2 regions of the Sphingomonas sp. 2SG genome follow, and region 2 is predicted to be linked to the other one. Evidence: riboswitches for the same ligand, from Rfam matches in the RefSeq annotation. Region 2 holds a riboswitch; the other holds the start of a gene.

Region 1 (5,718 bases), on a different contig from region 2:
CACACTATAGCCGATCCCGTCGACCGCCCATGTGACCCGGCCCATGGTCCCGCTGGACGTGCTGGTCATGCTTGCGCTCTTGTCGATTTGCATGGGCCTCGTCAGCACCGCAAGCTTCGACGCTTGCGGTCCATCATAGAGGAGCAGCGCTGCAGGGCCGTGGGGCGTCGCGACCAATCGCCCCCCGCCATAGCGGTAACCCGCTGTGCTGAGGTCCGGGATGGTCACGCGCTCACCCAATCGGCTGGAGGTCCATCGGATCAGCATGGCGCGCTGGTCGGGGCCGATTTCCGCCGGTCGAATCCGGTCGGCGGCATAGACACGGAAATTGTCGCTCGCCTCATTGGCCAGCGCCGCGATGCCCGCGTGGGGTTCGCCGCTCCACCGCGCGCTCGACCAACCACCGCCAAATCCGACCGCCAGCAGAAGCGACGCGGCGATGGCGAGTTGCCAAGGCGGTTGGCGTTGCCGTCCCCTGATGGCTGCGACGCGCATCGTCGCCGGGATCGGTTCCTCCGCGATGGGAGCGAACAGGGACGCAAGGGCTCGCGCCTGCTCCGCCTGCTCCCGCAAACGGGCATGCACGTCCGGCTGGCCTTCAAGGTAAGCGTCGACCAGACGCTGCCGCTCGGGCGACAGCCTTCCATCGATCCACGCGGCCAGATCGTCCTCTCCGATCGGGCTGGTCATCGAATACTCCTTAATCGTGGCCGTTCAGCCTCGCGGAGGAGCGTCGCCAGACGGTCGCGCGCCCGCGATATGCGCGACATCACCGTTCCCAGCGGCACGCCGACGACGGCAGCGACTTCCCCATATGACAGACCTTCGACGGAAATGAGGAGCAGCACCGTCCGCTGCTCCTCGGGCAACGCATCAAGTGCGCGCAACAGGTCTCGGTGGTGCAGGCCTACGTCCTGATCGGCCGGGCGGCCGAGCGCAGCGTCGTCGACGAGGTGGAGCGGAACCGCCGTACCTCGCCGACTGTGCTGCCGCTGATGGTCGACCAACAGATTGTGCAGGATCGCGTAGACCCATGGGCGAACCTCCGCACCCCGTCGCTGGCGCCAGCGCCCGACCGCGCGCTCAAGGCAATCCTGCACCACGTCATCCGCCATCGCCGGATCGCGCAACCACGACCGGGCATAGCGGCGCAGACCGGGGATCAGTGGCTCGATCGCGGCGGCAAGCGGGTCCATCTCAGTCGCGCTGCACCTGCACGATGCGGCCCGGAGCGCCGTTCACCACCTCGGCGACCGCCAGAAAACGCCGGGGTGCCGCGGTGCTGCCTTGAACGATCTGCCGGATCGGACCCGACGCGTTGACGATCGCCGCACCTGCCGGATTGCTCATGAAGTTCGCAAGCGGCTCTACCGCACCGCTGCCGTCCGCGTTGGCGGTGAGCACGAGCATGTAAGGCTTCTTGGGCTGCAAACCGGTAACGGCACTCTGCACGACCTGAATGATGCCCTGGTCGAAGAGGGTAATGCTGCTTGCAGCACCATTGCCGCGAACCGGCCCCATGTTCAGATGCACCGCCTTGCCTGCCGTACCGAGCGGTTGAAGATTGTCGGTGCCGAGGCCTGTCGGAATAGCGTTCGGCACATAGGCGATCGCCTGCGGTGCCTGTCCGACCGGCACGGTGGCAACGACCTTGTTGCCGGCGGTGTCGATCGCGGCAAGTTCATCAGCATTCTCCAGCCCGACATAGATGCGCCGGCCGTCGCCCGATGGCCAGACACCGTGCGGCATCTTGCCGACCGGGATGGTGGCGACAAGCGCGAAGTCGGACGTGCGGAACACCTTCACCGCGTTTTCCCCGCCTACCGTGACATAGGCGAACTGTCCCCTGACCGTGCGGGCGAAGTTGACGTGATTGGTGATCGGTCCGGTATCCAGCACCTTGAGGATCGCGAAAGGCGGCTTGGCATCGAATGCGACCGTCTTGCCGATGTCCTTCAGCGTGAACCACACCTGCTTGCCGTCCGGCGTCGCGGCGATGTTGGGACAGAACGGACTCGGCTGCGCCACCTGTCCGACCTGCGCGTGGGTCGAGACATCGAACACGGCCAGCACCGGATTGAACGAGGAACAGACATAGCCGTATCGGCCATCGGGAGAGAAGATCGTCATGCCCGGACCACCGGGCGTCTTGATGCGACCGGTCTCCTTGTACGTCTTGGGGTCGAGCACGGCGATGTAATCCTCGCCGCGTACCGTAACCCACACCTCCTTGCCGTCCGGCGTGAAGAACGCCTCATGCGGGCTGCGCCCGACATAGGTCGTGTGCTTGACGGTGTTGGTGGCGGTGTCGATCCACGACACGGCGTTGGATCCGATCGACACGACCGCCAGTGTTTTCCCGTCCGGCGAGAAGCCGAGGCCGTGAACCAGCACCTGCCCCTTGTAGAGCGGGGAAAAATTCATCGGCTGCGGATCGCCGAGCTTGATGACGCCGAGCAACCTGTTGTCGGCCGGGTCCGTCACCGACACCGTGTTGGAGAATTGTTCGGATGCATAGACGCGGTCGCGGTGGCTGACAGGCACGTCCTTGGCGTTCCACGGCGCCTGCTGGGCCATGGCAATGCCCGGTGCGGCGCTCATCAGCAAGGCGGCCGAGCGCAGGAAGGTCCGGATCATGTCAGTGCTCCATATGGCTGTGGTAGTCGCCGCCCTGCGTCGGGGCTGGCGTCGAAGGGGGTAGCGGCTGACCAATCGCCAACTTCATGGCGGCGATCTCCTGCTGCTGATCGATGATGATCTCCTGCGCAATGCGCTTGAGCTGCTCTTTATGACCGTAGCGCAGCTCTGCCACCGCCATATCAATGGCGCCCTGGTGATGCGGAAGCATCATTGCGACGAAGTCGCGGTCGACGTCGCCGGACGGCTTGACCATCATGCCCGCCATCATCCGGTCCATCGCGGCAGATACCATGCTGGCGTAGCCATCGGCGGGGGCGGCCGCGGCTGCGCCGGTGAGCATGGCCGAAGCAGTCAGACCCAGCATCCAATTTCGTCTACGCATAAGCCTCCGGCGCATCAGTCTCGAAAGCGTAGACGACGCCCGTCGAGATTTATTCCATGGTTGAGCCAATTATTGATCCTCAGCAAAACAATGGTCTCATCGTGACCCTGCCGATGGTTGACCAGGTCGCCGTCGGACAGCATATGCTCGGCACGGCGATGGATTTCCGCCGGGCCATTCGGCCGAACCGCCCTCGCAAGGGTCGATGATTCCTACCAGGCGCCGCAAGGCAGCAAGGAGGAATCGTGCGCGCGACATTTCGCAATCTCTACGACCAGTTCAACATGGCAGCGTTCATTCGCGATCGCCGCACCCATGCCATGTCGGTGCTGCGATGGGCCTTGATCCTGGTCCCGATGGCCGCAATGGTGGGAACGCTCTGCGCGGCTTTCTTGTGGAGCCTCGATGCCGTGACCTGGCTTCGCTTTGCCTTTCCCTGGCTGCTCTACCTGCTGCCGATCGGCGGGTTCGTGGTCGGACTGCTTTACCATCTGACCGGCCGCTCGGTGGAGGGCGGCAACAACCTTATTGTCGAGCAGATCCACGAACCGGGCGGGGGGGTGCCACTGCGGATGGCACCGCTGATCTTCTTCGGCACGGTGGTGACCCATCTGTTTGGCGGTTCGGCCGGGCGCGAAGGCACCGCCGTCCAGTTGGGCGGCAGTCTCGCCAGCGGTTTCGGTCGCGCGCTCAAGCTCGATGCTGACGGCACCCGCATCCTGCTGATGGGGGGCATTGCGGCCGGGTTCGGCGCGGTGTTCGGCACGCCCATCGCAGGGGCGGTGTTCGCACTGGAGGTGTTGGCGATCGGGCGTGTCGAATATCGCGCGCTGGTGCCGTGCCTGGTCGCGGCACTGGTCGGCGACTGGACGTGCCTTGCCTGGGGCATCCATCACGGCGTCTACCGGATCGATGCGCTGGTGCCGGTCGATGCGCTGCTCGTCACCAAGGCGGGCGTCGCCGGGGTTGCGTTCGGGCTGGTCGGTCTCGCCTTCGCCGAAGCCAATCACACGCTCGGCGGGTGGCTCAAGCGCATCGTCTCCTATGGCCCGTTACGCCCCGCCATTGGCGGCATCGCGGTCATCGCGCTCGTCTACCTGTTCGGAACGCGCGACTATCTCGGACTCGGCACGTTGGCAGCGACGCCCGACAGCCTCACCATCGCCAGCTTCTTCGGACCGGACACGCATCCGTGGAGCTGGGCGATCAAGCTGCTGTTCACCGTCGTCACGCTCAGCGCCGGCTTCAAGGGTGGCGAGGTGACACCGCTGTTCTTCATCGGCGCGGCGCTCGGCAACGCACTCGCCCCCATGTTCGGCGTGCCCACCAGCGTATTCGCCGCGCTCGGCTTCGTCGCGCTGTTCGCGGGCGCGGCCAACACCCCGCTCGCCTGCACCTTCATGGGCATCGAACTGTTCGGCGCTGCCTATGCGGTGCCGATCGCGGTGGCCTGCTTCGTCGCCTACCTCTGCTCCGGTCATAACGGCATCTACCTGTCGCAGCGCGTCGCGGTGCCGAAGGTGCCGGCGACCGGCCTCACCCCGAACGCGACGCTTCGCGAGGCGCGGGCACACCGCGCCTCGCGAAGCCCACGCTCCTGATCCCCCCACCAATCGAGGGTTTGTCCATGCCCAATCGTTTCACCGTCCAGCATCGCGAAATCGGCATGCTGCGTATCTACATGAAACCGTCCGACCGAATTGGTGAGCGCAGCCTGCGTACGCTGTGGGCTGCCAAGCCGCTCTATCGCGAGCTAATCCAGACGGCATCATCAATGCCGTCGCGCAACACACGCACTATGGGTTCAGCAACCACGGCCAGATCCGCGAGAACGGATCGGAGGCGGCCGATCCCCATCTGACGATCTGCGTCGAACTCGTCGGCGAACGCGACCAGCTCGACCGGTTCTGCCGGCGACATGGCGACCTGCTCGGCGACAAGGTGATCGTCTACAAGCAGCTGGAACACTGGTCGGTCATGCCGCGGTTCGACCGATGACACCAATGATCGAATATGGGCTGCTGATCGTCGGTGCATTTGCGGCTGCTGCAATCTCGGGTTCGGCCGGGTTTGGCGGGGCACTGCTGTTGCTGCCGCTGCTGATTTAAGTCGTCGGCGTGACCGAAGCGGTGACGCTGCTGACGATCGTCCAGATCATCGGCAACGGTGCGCCGGCCGGGATGGGCTGGGCTGGCGCCAATCCGTTGGCGGCCCGTGTTGCTGTTCCTCTCCGCTGCCATACCGTTCTCGATGCTGGGCGCATTGTCGTTCGCGTCGCTACCGACGGCGCTCGTTGCGCGGATCGTGGGCGTGGCGATCCTGCTGTTCGTCATCCTGAAGGCCACGGGCATGATCGCGTTTAAACCCTCGCGCCGCGTGCTGGTGATCGGGGGCGGTGTGACCGGCCTGTTGTCCGGGCTAGTCGGGAGCGCCGGGCCGCTCGGCGCAGCGGTGTTCCTGAGCCTCGGTTTGCCACCGCTTGCCTATGTCGCGAGTGACGCGGTCGCCTCGATCGTGATGCACAGTTCCAAGACAATTGTTTACGGCGCGACGATCGACCTTGGACCAACCTTCTGGCCGCTGGCGATCGCGATGGGGCTGGCGATGATCGTTGGCACCTGGGCGGGGTGCTTGCTCATCAAGCGTCTGCCCGTTGAGCGCTTCCGCCAGCTCGTCATGGTCCTGCTCGCGCTGAT
Region 2 (5,718 bases):
TCCTCAAGAGCTCACATCCGTTCACAAAACTGCCGTTTGTTGAACACCTGTTGCACTAAGCGACTGTAAACACGCTTTTATAAGAAGCACGGCCAACGGCTGCCTCTGTCCAGAAAACGTCCGTTTATTGAACATACGCGGACGATGCTGCTGAGGGTGTTGTGTACATCAGCACCCGGCTTCAGGTTTGGGTATAGACGTCACCCCATATCCGCCCAAGAGCGATCGGCAGCTTTCCCAGTTTGCCGTGAAAATTCGCAATTTCGAGAATTTTGAATTGGGAACACATTTTGAGAAAGCGCACCCGTCTGTGGCTGTCAGTCGGATCGACGGGTCAGGTTTCCCGGTCAACGTTCCATTATGGGAACGCCGATCAGGCTCTGGTTCGCTCAGTTTCGCGCGTGATCGTCCAATGCTCCAATTGTTTGTAAACTATCACCTTGTTGCCGAGCAGATCGCCATGCCGGCGACAGAAAATGTTGAGCTGGTCACGTTCGCCGACCAGCTCGACGCAGATAGTCAGATGCGGATCGGCAATCTCCGATCCATTTTCCCGGATTGGGCCGCGATTGCTGAAGCCGTAATGCATGTTCTGCGCGACGGCGTTGATGATGCCGTCCGCCTTCGCGGTGCGGATCAGCTCGCGATAAAAAGGTTTCGCACCCCAGAAGCGACGTGGGCCGACCTTGTCAGACGGCTTCAAATAGATGCGCAGCATTCCAACCTCGCGGTGCTGGACGGTGAAACGATCAGGCATAATGGGCCTTCCGATAGGAAGCAGGATCAGACGCGCGAGCGACGGCGGGAAGCACGGTGCGTGCGGGCATCACGCAGGGTCGCATCGGGTGTGAGGCGCGCAGCAGGCACCTTGGGGACTGCGACGCGCTGCGACAGATAAATGCCGTTATGACCCGAGCAAAGGTAGGCGACGAAGCATGCGACCGCGATCGGCACAGCATAGGCCGCCCCGAACAATTCGATCCCCATGAACGTGCAGGCAAGCGGCGTGTTGGCCGCACCCGCGAACAGCGCAACGAAGCCGATCGCCGCGAATAACCCTGTCGACACCCCGAACATAGGCGCGAGTGCATTGCCGAGCGCCGCGCCGATGAAGAACAGCGGTGTCACCTCCCCGCCCTTGAAGCCGGTACTAAGGGTGACGACGGTGAAGAGCAGCTTCAGCGCCCAGCTCCACGGGTCCGTATTGGAGCCGAAGAAGCTGGCGATGGTCAGGCCATCCGGCGTCGCCGCTAGCGTGCCCAGACCGAGATAGTCCCGCGTGCCGAACAGCCAGACCAGTGCGATCACGGCCACGCCACCGATGACGGGTCGTAGTGGGCCATAAGGCACCATGCGCTTCAGCCATCCGCCCAGCGCATGATTGGCCTCTGCAAAAGCTAGTCCGACTAACCCGAATACGACGCCCGCGACGCCAACCTTGATGACGATTAGAGCGTCGACCGGCACTGTCGCATCGACATGGTAGATGCCGTGGTGAATGCCCCAGGCAAGACAGGTCCAGTCGCCGACCAGTGCCGCGACCAGGCACGGCACCAGCGCGCGATACTCGACCCGGCCAATCGCCAGCACCTCCAGCGCGAAGACCGCTCCCGCGATCGGCGTCCCGAACACTGCGCCGAACCCTGCTGCGATCCCGGTCATCAGCAGGATGCGCGTTGCTTGCGTATCCAGCTTGAGGGCGCGCCCGAACCCGCCGGAAAGACTGCCGCCCAATTGCACGGCGGTGCCTTCGCGCCCCGCCGATCCACCAAACAGATGTGTCACGACCGTGCCGAAGAAAATGAGCGGGGCCATGCGCAGCGGCACGCCGCCCCCCGGTTCGTGGATCTGCTCGACGATAAGATTGTTGCCACCTTCGACCGAGCGCCCTGTCAGATGGTAGAGCAGTCCGACCACGAACCCGCCGATCGGCAGCAGGTAGAGCAGCCAGGGAAAGGCGAAGCGAATCCGGGTTACGGCATCGAGGCTCCACAGGAAGGCTGCGCAGAGCGTTCCCACCGTTGCGGCCATCGGGACCAGGATCAAAGCCCACCGCAGCACCGACATGGCATGGGTGCGGCGATCGCGAATGAACGCTGCCATGTTGAACTGGTCGTAGAGATTGCGAAATGTCGCGCGCACGATTCCTCCTTGCTGCCTTACGGCGCCTGGTAGGAATCATCGGCCCTTGCGAGGGCGGTTCGGCCGAATGGCCCGGCGGAAATCCATCGCCGTGCCCGAGCATATGCTGTCCGACGGCGACCTGGTCAACCAACGGCAGGGTCACGATGAGACGATTGTTTTGCTGAGGATCAATAATTGGCTCACCCATGGAATAAACCCCGACGGGCGTCGTCTACCCTTTCGAGACTGATCCGCAGGAGGCTTATGCGTAGACGAAATTGGATGCTGGGTCTGACTGCTTCGGCCATGCTCACCGGCGCAGTCGCGGCCGCCCCCGCCGATGGCTACGCCAGCATGGTATCTGCCGCGATGGACCGGATGATGGCGGGCATGATGGTCAAGCCGTCCGGCGACGTCGACCGCGATTTCGTCGCGATGATGCTTCCGCATCACCAGGGCGCCATTGATATGGCGGTGGCAGAGCTGCGCTACGGCCATAACGAGCAGCTCAAGCGCATCGCGCAGGAGATCATCATCGATCAGCAGCAGGAGATCGCCGCCATGAAGTTGGCGATCGGTCAGCCGCTACCCCCTTCGACGCCAGCCCCGACGCAGGGCGGCGACCACCACAGCCATATGGAGCACTGACATGATCCGGACCTTCCTGCTCTCGGCCGCCTTGCTGATGAGCGCCGCACCGGGCATTGCCATGGCTCAGCAGGCGCCGTGGAACGCCAAGGACGTGCCTGTCAGCCACCGCGACCGCGTCTATGCATCCGAACAATTCTCCAACACGGTGTCGGTAACGGACCCGGCCGACAACAGGTTGCTCGGCGTCATCAAGCTCGGCGATCCGCAGCCGATGAATTTTTCCCCGCTCTACAAGGGGCAGGTGCTGGTTCACGGCCTCGGCTTCTCGCCGGACGGGAAAACACTGGCGGTCGTGTCGATCGGATCCAACGCCGTGTCGTGGATCGACACCGCCACCAACACCGTCAAGCACACGACCTATGTCGGGCGCAGTCCGCATGAGGCGTTCTTCACGCCGGACGGCAAGGAGGTGTGGGTCACGGTACGCGGCGAGGATTACATCGCCGTGCTCGACCCCACGACGTACAAGGAGACCGGTCGCATCAAGACGCCCGGTGGTCCGGGCATGACGATCTTCTCTCCCGATGGCCGATACGGCTATGTCTGTTCCTCATTCAATCCGGTGCTGGCCGTGTTCGATGTCTCGACCCACGCGCAGGTCGGACAGGTGGCGCAGCCGAGTCCGTTCTGTCCCAACATCGCCGCGACGCCGGACGGCAAGCAGGTTTGGTTCACGCTGAAGGACATCGGCAAGACGGTCGCATTCGATGCCAAGCCGCCTTTCGCGATCCTCAAGGTGCTGGATACCGGACCGATCACCAATCACGTCAACTTCGCCCGCACGGTCAAGGGACAGTTCGCCTATGTCACGGTGGGCGGGGAAAACGCGGTGAAGGTGTTCCGCACGTCCGACTTCGCGCTTGTCGCCACCATCCCGGTCGGCAAGATGCCGCACGGCGTCTGGCCATCGGGCGACGGCCGGCGCATCTATGTCGGGCTGGAGAATGCCGATGAACTTGCCGCGATCGACACCGCCGGCAACAAGGTCGTTGCCACCGTGCCGGTCGGACAGGCACCGCAGGCGATCGCCTATGTGCCGAACGCTGTTCCGACAGGCCCCGGCACCGACAATCTCCAACCGCTCGGTACGGCAGGCAAGGCGGTGCATCTGAACATGGGGCCGGTTGGCGGCAATGGTGCGGCAAGCAGCATTACCCTCTTCGACCAGGGCATCATTCAGGTCGTGCAGAGTGCCGTTACCGGTTTGCAGCCCAAGAAGCCTTACATGCTCGTGCTCACCGCCAACGCGGACGGCAGCGGTGCGGTAGAGCCGCTTGCGAACTTCATGAGCAATCCGGCAGGTGCGGCGATTGTCAACGCATCGGGTCCGATCCGGCAGATCGTTCAGGGCAGTGCAGCGGCCCCCCGGCGCTTTCTGGCGGTCGCCGAGGTAGTGAATGGCGCACCGGGCCGCATCGTGCAGGTGCAGCGCGACTGAGATGGACCCGCTTGCCGCCGCGATCGAGCCCCTGGTCCCCGGTCTGCGCCGTTATGCCCGGTCGTGGTTGCGCGATCAGGCGATGGCGGATGACCTGGTGCAGGATTGCCTTGAGCGCGCGGTCGGGCGCTGGCGGCAACGACGCGGGACGGAGGTTCGCCCCTGGGTCTATGCAATCCTGCATAATCTGTTGGTCGATCATAAGCGGCAGCATGTCCGGCGAGGTACGGCGGTTCCGCTCCACCTCGTGGACGACGTTGCGCTCGGTCGCCCGGCCGATCAGGACGCAGGCCTGCACCACCGAGACCTGTTGCGCGCACTTGATGCGTTGCCCGAGGAGCAGCGGACGGTGCTGCTCCTCATTTCCGTCGAAGGTCTGTCATATGGGGAAGTCGCTGCCGTCGTCGGTGTGCCGCTGGGAACGGTGATGTCGCGCATATCGCGGGGGCGCGACCGTCTGGCGACGCTCCTCCGGGAGGGTGAACGGCCACGATTAAGGAGTATTCGATGACCAGCCCGATCGGAGAGGACGATCTGGCCGCGTGGATCGATGGCAGGCTGTCGCCCGAGCGGCAGCGTCTGGTCGACGCTTACCTTGAAGGCCAGCCGGACGTGCATGCCCGTTTGCGGGAGCAGGCGGAGCAGGCGCGAGCCCTTGCATCGCTTTTCGCTCCAATCGCGGATGAACCTATCCCGGCGACGATGCGCGTCGCAGCCATCAGGGGACGGCAACGCCAACCGCGTTGGCAACTCGCCATCGCCGCGTCGCTTCTGCTGGCGGTCGGGTTTGGCGGGGGCTGGTCGAGTGCGCGTTGGAGCGGCGAACCCCGCGCGGGCATCGCGGCGCTGGCCAACGAGGCGAGTGACAATTTCCGTGTCTATGCCGCCGACCGGATACGACCGGCGGAAATCGGCCCCGACCAGCGCGCCATGCTGATCCGGTGGACCTCCGCCCGATTGGGTGAGCGCGTGACCATCCCGGACCTCAGCACAGCCGGTTACCGCTATGGCGGGGGGCGATTGGTCGCGACGCCCCACGGCCCTGCGGTTCTTCTCCTCTACGATGGACCGCAAGCGTCAAAGCTCGCGGTGCTGACGAGGCCTATGCAAATCGACAAGAGCGCAAGCATGACCAGCACGTCCAGCGGGACCATGGGCCGGGTCACATGGGCTGTCGACGGGATCGGCTATAGTGTAGTGGGCGAGCGACCCGCTGCCGAGCTGCATCCGATCGCCGATGAGGTCCGGCGCCAGGCCGATGCGGGGCTTGTCTCCTGATAGCGCCTGGCCGCTTCTTAGCGCCGACAGGCACTGGGCGGACCAGCGGGATCACGGCTTGCGCTCGGCATCCTTCCGGTCGGCCTCTGCCGGAGTCAGCCTGGCCCGCTCGCGAATGCGACGTTCGAGCGGAGCGCCCGCGAACAGTACGAGCATCGCAAGGCTCAACCCGCCGATGATGAGCGGCCACACCGCCAACCCTGCTGCCGCGCCGATCGTGGCCGTGA

The links. Region 2 has a riboswitch for fluoride ahead of FFS23_RS17680 (voltage-gated chloride channel family protein). Riboswitches for the same ligand answer to the same signal wherever they lie in the genome.
Region 1: linked by a shared signal. The riboswitch ahead of FFS23_RS06990 (voltage-gated chloride channel family protein) and the one ahead of FFS23_RS17680 (voltage-gated chloride channel family protein) in region 2 are both predicted to bind fluoride.

The regions. Positions count from the first base shown of each region.
Region 1 covers NZ_SCMZ01000012.1:1,061-6,778, forward strand. Annotated here, with positions in the region: gene FFS23_RS06970 (anti-sigma factor family protein) at 1-690, opposite strand, end outside; gene FFS23_RS06975 (RNA polymerase sigma factor) at 687-1,196, opposite strand; gene FFS23_RS06980 (YncE family protein) at 1,198-2,637, opposite strand; gene FFS23_RS06985 (DUF305 domain-containing protein) at 2,639-3,004, opposite strand; fluoride riboswitch at 3,168-3,244, shown strand; gene FFS23_RS06990 (voltage-gated chloride channel family protein) at 3,268-4,623, shown strand; gene FFS23_RS06995 (putative PII-like signaling protein) at 4,748-5,020, shown strand; gene FFS23_RS07000 (sulfite exporter TauE/SafE family protein) at 5,237-5,718, shown strand, end outside.
Region 2 covers NZ_SCMZ01000060.1:584-6,301, reverse strand. Annotated here, with positions in the region: gene FFS23_RS17685 (DUF190 domain-containing protein) at 374-757, opposite strand; gene FFS23_RS17680 (voltage-gated chloride channel family protein) at 784-2,142, opposite strand; fluoride riboswitch at 2,166-2,242, opposite strand; gene FFS23_RS17675 (DUF305 domain-containing protein) at 2,407-2,772, shown strand; gene FFS23_RS17670 (YncE family protein) at 2,774-4,213, shown strand; gene FFS23_RS17665 (RNA polymerase sigma factor) at 4,215-4,724, shown strand; gene FFS23_RS17660 (anti-sigma factor family protein) at 4,721-5,491, shown strand; gene FFS23_RS17655 (MgtC/SapB family protein) at 5,543-5,718, opposite strand, start outside.